Regions from separate parts of the Romboutsia lituseburensis genome, predicted to be linked through region 4. Evidence: riboswitches for the same ligand, from Rfam matches in the RefSeq annotation. Region 4 holds a riboswitch; each other region holds the start of a gene.
The links. A riboswitch is a leader RNA that binds a small molecule or an ion and turns the genes downstream of it on or off. The one in region 4 is predicted to bind thiamine pyrophosphate.
Positions count from the first base shown of each region.

Region 1: another riboswitch for thiamine pyrophosphate. It lies ahead of thiD (bifunctional hydroxymethylpyrimidine kinase/phosphomethylpyrimidine kinase); the one in region 4 lies ahead of thiM (hydroxyethylthiazole kinase).
Region 2: another riboswitch for thiamine pyrophosphate. It lies ahead of thiC (phosphomethylpyrimidine synthase ThiC); the one in region 4 lies ahead of thiM (hydroxyethylthiazole kinase).
Region 3: another riboswitch for thiamine pyrophosphate. It lies ahead of thiS (sulfur carrier protein ThiS); the one in region 4 lies ahead of thiM (hydroxyethylthiazole kinase).

Region 1 is NZ_JANQBQ010000001.1:1,248,162-1,252,624, forward strand. Features, by position in the region: gene thiE (thiamine phosphate synthase) at 1-568, opposite strand, end outside; gene thiD (bifunctional hydroxymethylpyrimidine kinase/phosphomethylpyrimidine kinase) at 575-1,414, opposite strand; TPP riboswitch at 1,525-1,620, opposite strand; gene NWE74_RS06090 (GIY-YIG nuclease family protein) at 1,697-2,005, opposite strand; gene epsC (serine O-acetyltransferase EpsC) at 2,072-2,626, opposite strand; gene cysK (cysteine synthase A) at 2,638-3,537, opposite strand; gene NWE74_RS06105 (NUDIX hydrolase) at 3,773-4,378, opposite strand.
Region 2 is NZ_JANQBQ010000001.1:2,248,972-2,253,434, forward strand. Features, by position in the region: gene hpf (ribosome hibernation-promoting factor, HPF/YfiA family) at 108-659, opposite strand; gene thiC (phosphomethylpyrimidine synthase ThiC) at 1,041-2,339, opposite strand; TPP riboswitch at 2,450-2,545, opposite strand; gene NWE74_RS10765 (ComF family protein) at 2,896-3,672, opposite strand; gene NWE74_RS10770 (ATP-dependent RecD-like DNA helicase) at 3,675-4,463, opposite strand, start outside.
Region 3 is NZ_JANQBQ010000001.1:1,314,394-1,318,856, forward strand. Features, by position in the region: gene NWE74_RS06420 (thiamine phosphate synthase) at 1-201, opposite strand, end outside; gene thiH (2-iminoacetate synthase ThiH) at 201-1,304, opposite strand; gene NWE74_RS06430 (thiazole synthase) at 1,332-2,114, opposite strand; gene thiF (sulfur carrier protein ThiS adenylyltransferase ThiF) at 2,139-2,936, opposite strand; gene thiS (sulfur carrier protein ThiS) at 2,938-3,132, opposite strand; TPP riboswitch at 3,245-3,355, opposite strand; gene NWE74_RS06445 (threonine/serine exporter family protein) at 3,615-4,109, opposite strand; gene NWE74_RS06450 (threonine/serine ThrE exporter family protein) at 4,111-4,463, opposite strand, start outside.
Region 4 is NZ_JANQBQ010000001.1:3,425,954-3,430,416, forward strand. Features, by position in the region: gene NWE74_RS16490 (cation-translocating P-type ATPase) at 1-866, opposite strand, end outside; gene NWE74_RS16495 (metal-sensing transcriptional repressor) at 1,236-1,511, opposite strand; TPP riboswitch at 1,725-1,818, shown strand; gene thiM (hydroxyethylthiazole kinase) at 1,962-2,756, shown strand; gene tenA (thiaminase II) at 2,784-3,458, shown strand; gene thiT (energy-coupled thiamine transporter ThiT) at 3,451-4,047, shown strand; gene NWE74_RS16515 (hypothetical protein) at 4,255-4,463, shown strand, end outside.

The sequences.
Region 1 (4,463 bases), 2.2 Mb from region 4:
ATGATACAACAGCATATCCATCACAATCAAGTTTTTTTAGATTTTCTAAATTATTTAGATTGATTCCACCTATTAAAACAATTGGTATATCTACTATTTTTTTTATTTCTCCTACAGTCTTATAAGAAACTGATTTTGCATCTAATTTAGTTGATGTAGAGTACATAGCTCCAACACCAATATAATCAGCTCCATCCTGTTTTGCTTTTTTTGCTTCATTTAAATTTCTAGCAGAAACACCTAATATTTTATTCTTCCCTATAATATTTCTTATAAATTTAGCATCTATATCACTTTGCCCAACATGCACACCATCAGCATCACAAATCATAGCAATATCAACTCTATCATTTATGATAAATGGAATATTATATTTTCGTGTTATTTCTCTAAGTTTAAATGCTTTTTCTAAAAATTCTTTACCTGATGTATCTTTTTCTCTTAGCTGAACCATAGTAACTCCGCCTCTTATTGCATCTTCTATGCATCTATAAAAGTCTCTATCCTCTAAAATATCATTATCTGTTACTAAATATAACTTTAATTTGTTTCTTATAGCATTTTTCATAATTATTTATTCAGCTAGTACTAACTGTTTTTCCTCCTTTTTGTCATTTTTTAGGTCTAATTTATAAAAATGATGTACTGGCCCAACGCCATGACCTATATCAAAGCTATTTTCAATAGCATTTGTTATATATTCTTTGCTTAACTTTACAGCCTCTTTAATATCATATCCTAACGCTAAGTGTGATGCTATAGCTGACGATATTGTACATCCAGTTCCATGAGTATTTTTTCTATTTAATCTTTTGCTTTTAAATATTTCAAATGTTTCTTTTCCAATTAGCAAGTCTATTGCATCTCCTTCTAAATGTCCGCCTTTCATCAATACATATTTAGGACCCATACTTAGTATTTCATTTCCTACTACCTTCATATCTTCTACTGTTTTTATTTTAATTCCTGTTATTTCTTCAGCTTCTGGAATATTCGGTGTTACTATATATGCCATTGGTATTAAATATTTTATTAAATTAGCCTTAGCTTCTGGTCTTAATAAACTATACCCACTCTTAGATATCATGACTGGATCTACTACTAAATTTTCTACATTATACTTTTTTAAAGTATTAGCTATCTCAAGTATGATTTCAGGACTGGATACCATCCCAATTTTTGTCGACTTAGGTTTTATATCTTCAAATACTACCTCTATTTGTTTTTTTATAATATTTTGGCTTAATTCTTCTACATCAAATACACCTTGTGTATTCTGTGCTGTTACAGCAGTTATCACACTCATTCCATATGTTCCTATTGCACTAAATGTTTTTAAATCAGCTTGAATACCTGCGCCCCCACTTGAATCGGAACCTGCTATTGTTAATGTAGGTATTTTATAATTTTTCATATTTATCCCCCTTATCTTTAGTAAAAATTTATAGTATTATTTTATAAAATAAAAAGCTATACCTAGATTAGGTATAGCTTTAATACACTTGTTTAAATATTGTAATATTTAGAGTTATGTACAAGCTTTCCTACGCTGGCATTACCCAGATCAGGTATAAGGGTCAGTTTATACTTCTCAGCCTAAAGGCTCCCCTAGCTATATTTATTATTTATTTACAATTTAATTATAGTATTTTTACTATAATTGTCAATTAATTATTATTTTTTAATTTTCTGTTTATTATTTTAATTCTTCGATTTTTCCTAGGCTATAATATAATTTATTTTCAAGTTCTTGTATAAATTCATTTCCATTTTCTATAATCCACAGCTTTTTAATTCGAGAGCATCTCTTTATATAACTTTCTAATTTCATAGCTTTACTTCTACTGTCACTTATAAAAAATATTTCTAAATTTCTATAGCCTCTAACCCTAGTATATTTTGAATTTATTCCTCTTTCATGTTCTTTCATCCTTCTTTTTATATCGGTTGTATATCCGGTATAAAGAGAATTATCCATACACCTAATTATATATGTAAAATGCATATTGTACCTCATTTATTTTTTTATAATAAAAAATGATACTATAATATGCACTTTTATTCAATGAATTTATTTAGTTTCTTTAATCAAATCTCTTTCGTTTTTTTGACCTCTCATTCTAACTATATTAGCAGCTACACCAACCACTGTTGCTCCGTCAGGCACATCTTTTAAAACCACTGCATTTGCTCCTATCTTAGAGTTAGAGCCTATATTTATAGGTCCTAATACTTTTGCACCTGCACCAATTATAACATCATCTCCAACCGTTGGGTGCCTTTTTCCTGTATCTTTACCTGTTCCACCTAATGTAGTTCCATGATATATAGTTACTCTATTTCCAACTTCTGCAGTTTCTCCTATTACAACTCCCATTCCATGATCAATTAAAATACTATCTCCTAATGTAGCTCCTGGGTGAATTTCTATCCCTGTTAAAAATCTAGCTATTTGAGATAATAATCTGGCTGCAAAAAATAATTTATGCTTATATAAAAAATGAGTAAATATATGAACTAACCTAGCATGTATAGATGGATAAAGTAAAAAAACCTCTATTTTACTTCTTGCTGCAGGGTCATTTTCCATAATATACTCTATGTCTTTATTTATTTTTTTTAACACTTGTATCACCTCTATTTAAATATTTCCATAGATATATATTTTTCAATTCCATCAGGAGCAATTGTAACTATTTTTTTATCAGAATATATTTTAGATACTTTCAAAGCACCTATAACATTTGCACCCGAAGATAATCCGACTAATATACCTTCTTTCTCAGAAAGCATTCTGACACCTTCAAATGCTTCATCATCTTTTATAGTTAAAACCATGTCAACTAGTGATTCATCGTAATTTTTAGGTATAAATCCAGCTCCAATACCCTGAATTTTATGAGATCCACTGATACCTTTTGATATAACTGGCGAATTTTCAGGTTCTATAGCTACTATAATTACATTTGGATTTTTTTCTTTTAAATATCTTGCAACTCCAGTTAATGTTCCTCCAGTACCAACACCACATACAAACACATCCAAGTCTTTTACTTGATTTAATATTTCAACTCCAGTCGTTTTATAATGACCATATGGGTTATCTTCATTTTCAAATTGATTTAAACTTTTATAATGTTTATTTTCATTTAAAAGTTCTTGTGCTTTTTTAATGGATCCGCTCATTCCACGTTTTCCTTCTGTAAGTACAAGTTTTGCCCCATAAGCTTTCATCAACTCTCTTCTTTCTATACTCATAGTCTCTGGCATAACTATTATCACTTCATAACCTTTTAACTTACCTATCATTGCTAGTGCTATCCCGGTATTGCCACTTGTTGCTTCAACTAGTACATCACCTTTTTTCAAAACCCCTCTTTTTTCCAATCCATCTATCATAAAATATACAGCTCTATCCTTTATACTACCTCCAGGATTATATTTTTCTAATTTTATATATATACTTGAACTTTCTAATTTATTTAATTTAAGCATAGGTGTATTACCTATCATTTCTAATATACTCTCATTCACCATATAACTACCTCCAAATTTTATTATCAAAATGATAATGATAAGTTTATTATATTATTATCATTTTGATAATGCAACTATATAATTTTATTTATATAATATTTTTTAATTTTTATATCCTATTTATAAGCTAAACATATTGAAAAAAGTACATTTTGTTAAATATATATTTTTTTCAAAAAGAAATGTTTTTATATATAATAAAAAATACCTGAAATATATTTCAGGTATTTTTATATTAATTAAATAATGTATCTCCCATGCTAGCAAACATTTGAAGCATCAAATATGATTTTATATCTATAATTTCATCACTTTTTAAAATTTCTTTTGCTTCTTCCTTAGAGATAAGCATTGATTCTATATCTTCATCATCTTCTAAAAACTCATTACTCAGTTCTCCTTCACATGTACAGTACACAAATGCTACTGATTCATCTGTCATTCCAGGTGATAAATAAACTTTTTGTCTACTTTTTACATAATTTATTTTCAAAAGATCTAATCCTGTTTCTTCCTTAAGCTCTCTAGCTACTGTACTTTCCATTGATTCATCATTATCCACAAGTCCAGCTGGAAGTTCATATATATAGTTATTTATAGGCACTCTAAATTGCTTTATCAAAACTAATTTATTTTCTGATTCATGAAAAGCTGCTATTACTACAGCATCAATCTTATCCTCTTTTTCTTCTAAGTAAACTTCTTTTAATTCATCTTCATTTTTTCTTGATGCAACCATCCAATGTCTATCTTCATTTTGCTTATTTCTATATTCAACATCATATAGACCTACAAATTTAGTCTCAACTAAGGTCTTTACATCTTTAATTTTGTTATTCACTTAATCTACTCCCTTCAATTATTTCAGTTACTATACTAATTTTTATTATAACAATAATTTATTTTTTTATCATTAATTTTAAATT
Region 2 (4,463 bases), 1.2 Mb from region 4:
TTTATATTCTAACGCTTAAAATGTAACTACTCTATGTAAGGTAAACTAATTAAAAAAGCTATCGATAATTAAATTTATCGATAGCTTTTTAATTAATTTAAATTATCTTATTCATGTTCTATTATCCCATATCCACCATTTCTACGTTTATATACTATAGATACTTCATCTGTATCTATATTTCTAAACATATAGAAATCATGCTCTATTAATTCCATCTGTAACACCGCTTCTTCGGCACTCATAGGTTTCATATCAAACTTTTTATGTCTTTCTATTACTATATCTAAATTATCTTCATCATCGTCTTCAAAGTCAATGTCCTCATTTAATTCTACACCTTGGAATCTTATACTCTCACTATCTTGATGTCTATCTTGCAATCTATTTTTATATCTTCTTAATTGCTTATTTAATTTATCATAAACTATGTCTATAGCTGCATATAAGTTTTCTTCTATATCTTCAGCTCTAACTATTGGTCCACTTATAGGGATTATTGTTACTTCTACTTTTTGTCTTGATTTTTTAGCACTAACTGTCACTTTCACTTCTGTTTCTGGATGAAGGTAGTAGTCTAATCTTCCGATTTTCTCTTCTATCGCACCTTTAATTCCATCTGTTAGTTCCATTTGTTTTCCAGATATTATTATATTCATAAGAACATCTCCCTTCAGTTATAGCAGTATAATTAGTTATACTTTAATAAAGTATTCTACTCTGACTTATATAATCCTTTATTTTTATTGTTAACTTTTCTAAATTAATATATTCAAATAAAATAAGATTAATTTTGGGATAATCTACAAATTATATATGTGGATTAATATTAACACTATAACTGTGGATAATGTGGATAATTTTGTTAATAACTCTACTTATTGTGCATTTCAAGCTATTTTTATAATATCGACTATCCACAAATGTCTACAATAGTTGTTATTTATTTGTGAATTAGTGTCGTTTTTTAATGATTTATACAATTTTAAACATAAAATTTTTTTTTTATAAATTTATACATTTTTTTAAAAAATTCTATATTATAATTGAGGATTTTCTCCATTCATTATTTTTTTCATAGTTCTCATTGAGCACATCTTTCCACACATAGTACAGCTTTCTTTTTCAGTTGGAACAGAACTTTCTCTATATAATTTTGGTTTTTCTGGTTCTAATGATAAATTTATCATGTCTTCAAAATTTATATCTGCTCTAGCTTTGCTCATCTTGTAATCCCATTCTCTAGCTTTTGATATTCCTTTAGCTATATCAGCTGCATGCGCTGCTATTTTGGCTGCAACTATTCCTTCTTTCATATCATCTAAATCAGGTAATCTCAAGTGCTCTGCTGGAGTTACATAACATAAAAAATCTGCTCCATGCGATGCTGCTATTGCACCCCCTATAGCTGATGTTATATGGTCATATCCTGGAGCTACATCTGTTACTATTGGACCTAATACATAAAATGGAGCTTGATGACAAAGTTTCTTTTGAAGTACAATATTAGATTCAATTTCATTTATTGCCATATGTCCTGGCCCTTCTATTATAACTTGCACGTTTCTATCCCATGCTCTTTTCGTAAGCTCTCCTAAGGTTATAAGTTCTTTTATTTGACTTGCATCTGTAGAATCATTTATAGATCCCGGTCTTAAAGCATCTCCTAAAGATATAGTTATATCATATTTTTCACATATATCTAAAAGTCTATCATAATATTCATAGAAAGGATTTTCAGCATTATTAAACTCCATCCAAGCATATAAAAGTGATCCACCTCTTGAAACAATATGAGTTAATCTATTATTTCTTTTTAAGGTTTCTATCGCCTCTTTATTAAGGCCTGCATGAACAGTTATAAAATCTACGCCATCTTCTCCATGTTTTTCAACTACTTTAAAGAATTCATCAACTGTTATATCTTTTAGTTCTTTATCATAAAATCCTATAGCATCATACATTGGTACTGTTCCTATCATTGCTGTTGACATATTAATTATATTTTTTCTTAAACCTTCTGTTTTTCCATAGTTAGATAAGTCCATTATTGATTCAGCTTTCATATCTATAGCAACCCTAACTTTTTCTAATTCTTTTTCGCAACTATAACAATCCTTAGATATGCCTAAATTTACATTTATTTTAGTTTTAAGACCCTGTCCTACACCTTCTGCACTCAATGTTTTATGATTTTTATTAGCCGGAATTACTACTTTTCCACTTTTAACTAGATCAATTAATTCTTCAATTGATTTATTCTCCTTCTTAGCTACAACTATCATTTCATTAGTTACTATTCCTTTTTTAGCAGCATCCATTTGTGTTGTATAATTCATCTTTAATCCCCCTAATTCTTTAGCTATACCCTTGATTAAAGGCTTTCATATACTAAAAAAGCTATATCCCCAAATAGGAACATAGCTTAGTTTTTCTTATAAAAAATAAACAGTATATAAACAGGCTTTCCTACGCTGGTATTATCCAGATCAGGTACAAGGGTTGACTTTCATCTCTCAGCCTTTTGGCACCCCTAGCTAATATTTTATTTTACAATTACATTCTATACTTGTTTGCTCTATATCGCAATAAAATAATATTTTAAACATAAAAAAAAGCACCTATAAAGGTACTTTAGGATATTTAGCTGACCTGGTTTTTGACCCCACACTCGCCTACTGGAGGGTTCGCTTGGGTTCGCCGCACTACTAACTCTCTCGATTTTATACCGGTAGGTCTTACTTCTAAGCCGCACCATGATCATTAACCCAATTTTTAGTGTTAACTTACGTGGATCCCTTTGCCTGCGACTGGCTTGGACTTGCAACCACAGACCTAAATATCACTTTTTCTATTTTAATATTTTATGAGATATATGTCAATAGGAATTTATTCCTAACAACTAAACGTGTTAACTCCTGTTAAAAAAGTTGATACTGTTATTAAATTTACACCTTCTAATTTTAGTATCCTTGAGATCTCATTTACAGTTGCACCTGTTGTAAATATATCATCTACAAGTATTATATTTTGTTCTTCTAGATAAATCTTGTTCTTCTTTAATATAAATGCATCTCTTAACTCATCTTTTCTTTCTTTTTTTCTTAATTTATAAAGTCTTTTAGTGTTCCCTTTCCTTACTATACAATCAAGTACTGGTATATTAAATTCTTTACTTAAATACTTGGCTATCTTATACGCTTGATTAAATCCCCTTTTTTTCAATCTTGATTTATGTAAAGGCACAAATAGTATATAGTCAAAGTTTATTTCCTCTAATATTATTTTTTCCTTCATTATTGATGCTATGTATCTACTCATATAGGTTTTATTGCTATATTTAAATCCAAAAATCATTTTTTTGCTAAAATCATTATATTCTATACATGATATAGCTTTATCAAAATGAAATTCTTTACCACTACAGTAGCTACATTCATCTATATCATGTTCTTCTAAAGAGCAATTAATTATTGGCTTTCCACACTTAATACATCCATCTAGTATAAAATGAAGTTCATCAAAGCAATCCTTACACATGGAGTATGTGTTATTCTTATTTATTGGTTTGTTGCAAATTATGCAACTTATATTATTTGGGTATATAAGGTCGAGAAATATATCAGTCATACATTCATTTATGTCATTTAATTTTTTCAAATGACTATTCATTCTTACTTAACTAACACCCCTTCTTCTTTAAATTTATTGAGTTTATATGATAAATTCGAATATCTATCATTAGTTCTATTGTTTTTTATCATATACTCCAAGTATTTAACATCTCCCACTATTACTACAAGTTTTTTTGCTCTTGTAACAGCAGTATATAATAAATTTCTACTTAATAGCATAGGAGGAGCCCATGTCATAGGTATTACTACTACTGGAAATTCACTACCTTGACTTTTATGAATTGTTGTACAGAAGCTATGATCCAGTTCATCTAGTTCATCATATTTGTACTCTACTATTTTTACTTGATCAAATATTACATATACAATTCTTTTTTCTTTATCTATATGGTACACATATCCAATATCTCCATTATATATACCTTCCCCAGTTTCACTTCTATCTTCATTTTCCCATTTTTTAGTGTAGTTATTTTTAATTTGCATTACTTTATCCCCTACCCTAAAAAGTCTTTTCTGGAAATTCTCTTCAACCTTATATTTTTCAGGTTTATTAAGGTGTTTTTGAAGTTCTATATTAAGGTTAGTAACACCTAAATCCCCTTTCCTCATCGATGCTAATACTTGTATATCCTTTAACTTATCTAATTTATAAAAGTTAGGTAGCCTTTCACTAACTACACTTATAATTTCTTTTAAAATTTCTTCATTTGTATTTCTTTTTATGAAGAAAAAATCTTTATCTTTTGCGTTTAAAGATAATGGCTCTCCATTATTTATTTTATGCGCATTCACTACTATCATACTTTCTTGAGCTTGTCTAAATAT
Region 3 (4,463 bases), 2.1 Mb from region 4:
ATTTGAATTTATAATCAAATTATATTTTTTATTTATATTTTTAAGACTATATTTTATTTTATAATATATATTTTTAAGCTGTTCATTATTTAAATCTTTTTCTCTTATTATTATATTTTCAATTCCATTATAAACTGAATTTTTTATTGATTCAAAGTACTTATCTTCATCACATAAGCTTCTATTAGTTATAAGGTACACTAAAATCGCTCCCAATCTTTAAATATATGCTGATAACCTATAGAATGTAACATATCTTTAACTTGTCCTACATTACTTTCATCGCTTATTTTAAACTGTGATGTATCTTTACTGCCTTGAGAATGACCACCTACATCCGTTGATACTCCAGCACTTAGCTTAGTTATTCCTAAAGGAATTAAGTTTTTTCTAAGATCTAAGGATTCTCTTGTTGATAAATTTATCCCCCCATGATTATCAAATAGTCTCATACATAAAATAGCTTGTACTAATTCTACATCATTTACATCTTTTATACCATCATAACATCCTTTAAATGGTCTAATTCTTGGTACTGAATATGATATTTCTATATGCGGATATTTATTTCTTAAGTATTTCCCATGCAATAAAGTAAAAAATGTTTCTTTTCTAAAATCATTAAGACCTAATAGCGCTCCAATAGATAAACTTCTCATACCTGCCTTTGCACCTCTCTCAGGAGCATCTAATCTATATTTATAATTTGATTTTGGACCTTTTATATGTACTTCTTTGTATATATCTTCATCATAAACTTCTTGATATACAGTTAGAGAATCAACACCTTTATATACAAGATATTCATATTCTTTTTCATCCATAGGATACACTTCTATACCTATAGATGAAAATTTAGATTTTAGTGTTTCCACTGCTTCTCCTATATATTTTACGTCTGAATGTATATTGCTTTCTCCTGTAAGTATTAATAGATGTTTAAAACCTTCCTTTGATATAAACGCACCCTCATTTTTTATTTCTTCTATTGTTAATTTCTTTCTTTTTATACCACTGTCTAAGTTGTATCCGCAATATACACATTTATTAATACAATAATTTGCTATATACATCGGCGTGTATAAACATATTGTTTTTCCAAAATATTGATTAGTTATTTTATTAGATTTTTGTGCCATTAATTCTAAATACTTTACTGCCTTTTTCGAAAGTAAATTAAGCAAATCATATTCATCTAAATAATCTTTTTGCAACGAATTCAATATATTTTCATCGGTTACATTATCCATATATCCATATATATCAAAATCTTTATACGAATTTAAAACATCATAAAAACTCATGATCCCCACTCCCCTAAAAGTTTATATTTACTTTACTGTGCTTAACTGTGATAAAAAACCAGTTAGAGGTGATGATGCATTTGCATAATCAGATACTATTCCACACTTAGCAAGATATGCTTCTCTTCCACCTTCTACTGCTAATCTAAATGCTTTTGCCATTTTTACTGGATCATTGCTTGATGCAATTGCGGTATTTACTAATACTGCTGCAGCTCCCAGCTCCATTGCTTCCATTGCTTGAGATGGCTTTCCAATACCTGCATCTACAATTATAGGTATATCTAATTCTTCAATCATAATCTTTATCATTTCTTTCATCCTAATCCCTCTATTTGATCCTATAGGAGATCCTAAAGGCATTACAGCTGCTGCTCCAGCATCTATAAGCCTTTTTCCAGCATAAAGATCTGGGCTCATATACGGAAGGACTACAAAACCTTCTTTAGCCAGAATTTCAGTTGCTTTGATTGTCTCATCATTATCTGGTAATAAATATTTTGTATCTGAAATAATTTCTATCTTTACAAAATTTCCACATCCCATTTTACGTGCAATTCTTGCAATCCTAACAGCTTCTTGATGATTTGTTGCTCCTGATGTATTCGGTAGTATTGTCATCTCTTTTGGTATATGTGTTAATATATTTTCTTCTTTATTATCTAGATCAACTCTTCTAAGAGCCATTGTTATTATTTCACTATTACTCTCATTTATTACCTTAGGTAATATTTCATTTGATCCATATTTTCCTGTTCCTATAAGAAGTCTACTATTAAATTTATGATCTCCTAAAACTAATCTATCCATATTATCCCCCTAAATTTGCTATAATTAATATTTATCAACTAATATTTTAATCACTAAGTTTGCCATATGATTTGCACATATAGCGACTCTAGGTGCCATTAGACCATCTCCAATTTTTGCTTCACTTACTAAGTCTCCACATATGTAAAAATTTTCTCTAAGTTTTTTTGTTTGTATCATATTTGAATCATAATATCCTGCCATTCCAGATGATGCAATTAAAAATTTTTCTTTCATATTTGTTAATATATAATTACTTATTTCAGCTTTTGATTTTGGATTATCAAAAGCTTCTACAATAATGTCTGCATCTTTAAATAAATTCATATTTTCTTTAGTAATTTTTTCATTAATTTTTTTTATATTTATAAAAGGATTTATATTATTTAAATTATTTTTAATGGCACTTGTTTTATAACTGCCTATATCATCTATAAAATACTGTTGCCTATTTAAATTAGATGGCTCAACAATATCATAATCGGCTATAATTAGCTCCCCTACTCCAATCCTCGCTAAAGAAATTGCTATGTTTGATCCTAATCCGCCTAATCCTAATATAGCAACACTTCCTTTTTTTAGCTTCTCATGTATATTGGGAGTATGCCTTGCAGCTAAAAGTTTTTCTATTTTATCTAAATTTAAATTTTCACCCCTTTTAATTAAACTAACTTTATCACTTTCTTGTAACTTATAATTTTTTTCAACAGGGTAGCCATTTAATATTACAATGTCGCTTTCTTTTTTGTACTTATCCCTAACTTCATATAAAGTTAATTTCTCATCTATTTCTGTATGAATTTCATTTAAAAAAATTTTAATTTTAACCCCCCCCTACAAAGCTTATTACTTCTATAATATCTTCCTCTGTTAAAATATAATTTTTATATTTCTCAGACTCTATTATTTCAAAATTCACCTCAACTACCACTTGTTCTTCATTTAAATTGAAATACTCTAAAAGACTTAAAATATTTTTATTATCTCCAAGTGATAGATTTTTCCCATTTACTTTCATATTACCCCCTTCTAAATAAAAATTGTATTATTGTTTCAATAAAAAAGTGCTTATCCTATTTCTAGGAAAGCACTTAATTTACATAATATAAAAAATGTATACTCAAAAATTTTAGTATACTTAAAAGCTTCCCTTCGCAAGCATTACCTTGATCAGGTTTAGTAGGGTATTAAGTTGAGGCTTTTCTCTCAGCTAGCCAATTCTAGCTCCCCTAGCTTATATTCTATTAACTTTTACACTTTGAGTATAGCATAGTGTTTTTACCATCTCAACAATGTAATATAATATTTTATCTTTTTTATCGTTAAATTTTTAATTATACAATTTGAGTTGACTTTATATCACTTAAATTATATAATTAAAAAGATTTTGTATAAAACCACTGCAAAATTACTACACAGTTTAAGTTTGAAATATATATTAAGAGCTTAATTTAAAAATTAAGCAAATCCCCATTATTTTTAATAATGGGGATTTTAAATTTACTCAAAACTTTCTTCTAACGTTTGTTTTGTGTTTTTTATCCTTTTTGGAGACTTTAACAAATTATCTAGTGTCTTGTGCAAATTAAAATTTCTAAATAAAGTAGATACAAAAATAACGCCTAGTGCTAAAGCACCCGCTAAGGATAATGTATTTATACCATAATCTATAGCTTTTATATAATCTCCTTTTATAAATTCATACATTGTATTATATACACCATAACCTGGAACTAAAGGTATTAAACAGCATACAGATAATGTTGTTGCTGGAGTTTTATACACTCTAGCACAAATTTCACAATATATACTAAAACATATTGCAGCTATAAAAAATGAAGATACCTGAGAAACTTCATTGGCTAAACAAAGTTTATAAGCAAACCAACTTAATCCTCCTCCAAATCCAGCTGCTAAAAGTCGTCTTCCTTTTATATTAAAAATAATACCAAAGCTTATTGCAGATAGTGCTGATGCTATTGCTTCTAGTATCATATTAAATCCCCCCCATTGTTAAATATAAATGTATTACTGCTCCTGTACCAACAGCAATAGATACTGCCACTAAAAATGCCTCTGCAGCTTTAGTAAGACCGGATATTAGTTGACCTTCTATTATATCTCTTATAGAATTAGTTAGTGCAAGTCCTGGTACCAACAACATTATACATCCAGCTATTAATTTATCAATCTCTCTGATTATCCCTATCTTTAAAAGTATTATAGAAAAAATAGCTATAATTGCACCACATATGCTATTTATAAAAAATTCATTTAGTGATGACTTGCTTAAACTCATAAAAATTAATTTGGTTATGATTCCCACTAAAAAAGAAACTATAATAGAAT
Region 4 (4,463 bases):
TTTCCATGAGTTAATGTACCTGTTTTATCAAAAGCGACCACATTAATTTGTCCCATACTTTCAAGTGCTTCACCAGATTTTATTAAAACTCCAAATTTCGTTGCTTGACCAATTGCAGCTACAATAGATGTTGGTGTAGAAAGAGCTAAGGCACATGGACAAAATACTACAAGTACTGTAACTGCACGTGTAATATCTTTTGTTATAAAATATGTAATAATAGCAATAGCACAAGCTGTTGGTACAAACCAAGCCGACCATTTATCTACAACTCTTTGCATCGGTGCTTTATTATCCTCTGCTTGTTTTACTAGTGATATCATTTTTTGCAATGATGAATCAGAAAAAGACTTTGTAACCTTAATATCTATTGAACCGAAACAATTAATTGTTCCTGTATATACCTTGTCACCCTTAATTTTATCAACAGGCAATGATTCTCCAGTCATAACAGATTGATCGATAGATGTTTGACCAAATTCAATTATTCCATCGGCAGGGATATTCTCTCCTGGTAAAACTCTAAGAATATCATCAATTTGAATATTTTCTGGGTCTATAAATTCTTCTTTTAAAGTTCCATCTGAGTGGTAAATAATTTTTCTACCTTTAGCAGGAACCAGCTTTAAAAGTTGTGTAATTCCTTTTTTAGTACGGTCAACTGTTTTATCTTCAAGCCATCCACCTATAGCCATAATAAATGCAACTTCACCTGCTGCAAAGACCTCTCCTATAAAAATACATGCTATCATAGCAATAGTAATAAGTAGTGCAGAGCTAATATAAAAACTTTTAACAACTCTTTCAATCGCTATCCAAGCAAGTGGAAATCCAGATATTAATATAGATATCCATGCTGGATCAATTAAAAATTAAAATTCCCAAGTAATTCCATGTGTTCTAATAAACTAATTCCTAAAAATATTCCAGATACAATAATCATTGGAAAGGAATTAAGAAAATCATTGATTTTTTTCATATTTCACCTCATTTTAAATTATTAATAAAAAAAATATACATATACCCCTATAGGTATGTATTAGAAGTGAATTATCTTAAAGTCAATAAAAAAGTCGCTTGGCTCCTGTCGCTAACGACTTCGTCCTTTGCTCAAAATGTTTTTTATACTCAAAACCAATTTATTAATATAACTTACTTTCATGAATTATCCACAGAAAATGAAGTATCATAATATCCTTAGGCATAAAAAAAGTAGTTTATATAAACTACTTTTTTTATCCCATTCTTGAAAAATGTTCAATGGCTTTTGCAAAGTCTTTAATTGTTTTTTCAGTATCTCCATGTTCAATACCATCTTTTACACAATGGTTTATATGACCTTCTAATACTAACTGTCCAACTTTATGCACTGCTTTTTTTACTGCATTGATTTGAATTAAAACATCTTCACAAGGTATATCTTTATCAACCATTTTATCTATGGCATTTAATTGTCCCATTATCTTTTTTATCCTTTTATGTAAATTATCTGAATCCATACATTGACGCATAGTCTATCCTCCACCTTTAAATTCTATCTATTATGTAGAAGAATATCATTGGTATTTAGTAATGTCAATAAAATATATACAACAGTTAAATTTTTAGATATATTTCTTACAATAAGAATAAATAGCTATTGATTGTTTATTTTTTGCTGTAAATTGGAAAAATTAGTTGACACATAAAAATAAAGTACTATACTTAAAGTGTAAATAAAATTTAAAAATTGCTAGGGGAGCCATATGGCTGAGAGGATTACCGACCCTTATACCTGATCTGGATAATGCCAGCGTAGGGAAGCTTTATAAGACTTGACACAACAAATATTATTTTAGATAGTTATAAATCTAAACATTAATTTTGATATTTATTGTACATAAAGCTATACCTAATCAGGTATAGCTTTTTTTACGTTTAAGAAAATTAAATGCTAAAACTTAAATTAGGGGGGCTTTAAGATGTTTAATTTAATTGAAAAGGTGAAAGACGTAAATCCATTAGTTTTACATTATACAAATAATGTAACTATAAATGATTGTGCTAATATAACGTTAGCATTAGGGGCAAGCCCTTTGATGAGTTTTTCATATGAGGAAGTAGAAGATATAGTAAAAGCAGCAAATTCAGTAGTTATAAACATAGGAACTATGAATTCAGAGTTATTAAACTTATATCTAATAGCAGGTAAAGTTGCTAATAAATATAAAAAGCCTGTTATATTAGATCCAGTAGGTGTATTTGCAACTGAAGCTAGAACAAATCTTACAAATAAACTTTTAAATGAAGTTAAGTTTGACGTAGTAAAAGGAAATGTGGCAGAAATTAAATTTATAGGTGGATTTGATGTAAAGGGAAAAGGTGTGGATTCATTTGATGATGAAACAGATTGTACAGAGATTATAAAAAAAGTAGCTAAGAAGTTAGAATGTGTAGTAGCAGCAACAGGAAAGACAGATATTATAACAGATGGAGATAAAGTTTATAAAATAAATAATGGAACTGAAAAACTTAAAGGAATAACTGGAACTGGTTGTATGAGTGCAAGTTTAATTGCAAGTTTCTTAGGGTGTGATGAAGACACATTAGAATGTGCCACTATGGGAGTTTTAACAATGTCTTTATGTGGTGAATTAGCTGATAGTCAAAATCCAGCTATAGGAAGCTTTAAAGTGAATTTAATGGATGAAGTATATAAATTAAATGTTGATAAATTAAATACATATGCAAAGATAGAAGAATTAGCATTAGCTTAATAAAACAAAAAGAATGGAGAGATAGATATGTTATTTACTGAGCGTTTATTTGAAGGAAGTAAAGATATTTGGGAAAGTTATTTAGAGCATCCTTTTTTAAAAGAAATAGGAGAAGGAACTTTAGATAAAGAGAAATTTAGAAAATACCTTATACAAGATTATTTATATTTAAAAGAATATACAAAAGTGTATTGTATGGGAGTTGTGAAAAGCAACACTATAAGAGAAATGAATATGTTTTATGAAGGTGCTGATGGGATCTTAAATGATGAAACAGCAAATCATATTTCATACTTAAAAGGTTTTGGAGAAAATATGGATGAAATAGAAAAATATGAGTATCACAAAAACAATGAAAGTTATACAAGCTATATGAAAAATGTATCATTAGCAGGTGGGGCTAAGGAAATAATATCTGTAATACTTCCTTGCACATGGAGTTATAACTATATAGGACTTAAATTAAAAGAAAACTATAAAGATTGTATAGAAGATAGTTTTTATAAAAGTTGGATAGAAACTTATAGTAGTGAAGGATATACTAAGTTTACAAATGATTGGATAGATTTTACTAATGAAATATGTAAAGACCTAAGTGAGGAAGAAGAAAGAAATCTTATAAGTATATTTAGAAAAGCTAGTATATATGAAATGGACTTTTGGCATATGGCATATGAAGGGAGTGAGCTAGCTTATGTTTAATAGTATATTACTTGTAGTTTGTGTAGTTCCATTAGTTTTATATGTTTTAAAAATAAGAAAGTATAAATTTAAAACAAAAGAAATGGTTGTAATAGCAATGTTTAGTGCAATGAGTTATATATTATCATTAATTCCATTTGTAAGATATCCTCAAGGTGGAGGAATTAACATGTTCTCAATGTTACCATTGTTATTGGTATCAGTTTTATATTCAAGAGAGGCAGGACTTACAGCCGGTCTTATAACAGGAACTATAAGCTTATTAATAGGCGGATACATAATGCACCCTGCTCAAGTTATCTTAGATTATGCTATTCCTGATATGGCACTAGGTCTTAGTGATATGTTTGGAAAAGATGATAAGAAAAAAATTATATTTGGTAGTTTAGTTGCAATATTATTAAATACAACGTCACACTTCTTATCTGGAGTATTTTTCTTTGGTCAATTTGCACCAGAAGGAATGAACCCCGTACTTTATTCATTCTTATACAACTTCTCAGGTCATGGAGTAGAAGGAGTACTTTGCGTAGTTATAATGGCATTACTTCCATTAGCTAATTTAAGAAAAGTTGCAAGTTTACAATAAATACTTTCATGACATAAATTATCAAATTGTAAATAAATTGTAAGAATATTGTTATTTTATTGTAAATACTTATTATGCAAAATTTGGTATCATTAGTTTAAGCTAAACGAATTTTAAGCAACGGACGAAGTCGTTGGCGATATGAAGTGTAGCGCCCACGCGGTGGCTTAAAGCGAAGCGAATTTTAATAATAAGGAGAATAAACTGATGAAACTAAAAGTGAGTTTACTGGCATTAATGATGAGTTTAACTTTAGTAGGATGTGCAAATCAATCAACTACTACTGAAACTAAAAAAGATAGTAATCAAGTACAAGAAAATATAGATTCACCAAAAGACAACGCAAAAGATGATAATGAACAAAGTGATGATATACAAAAAGAAGATATAGAGGCAAAACAAGAAGCAAAAAGTGA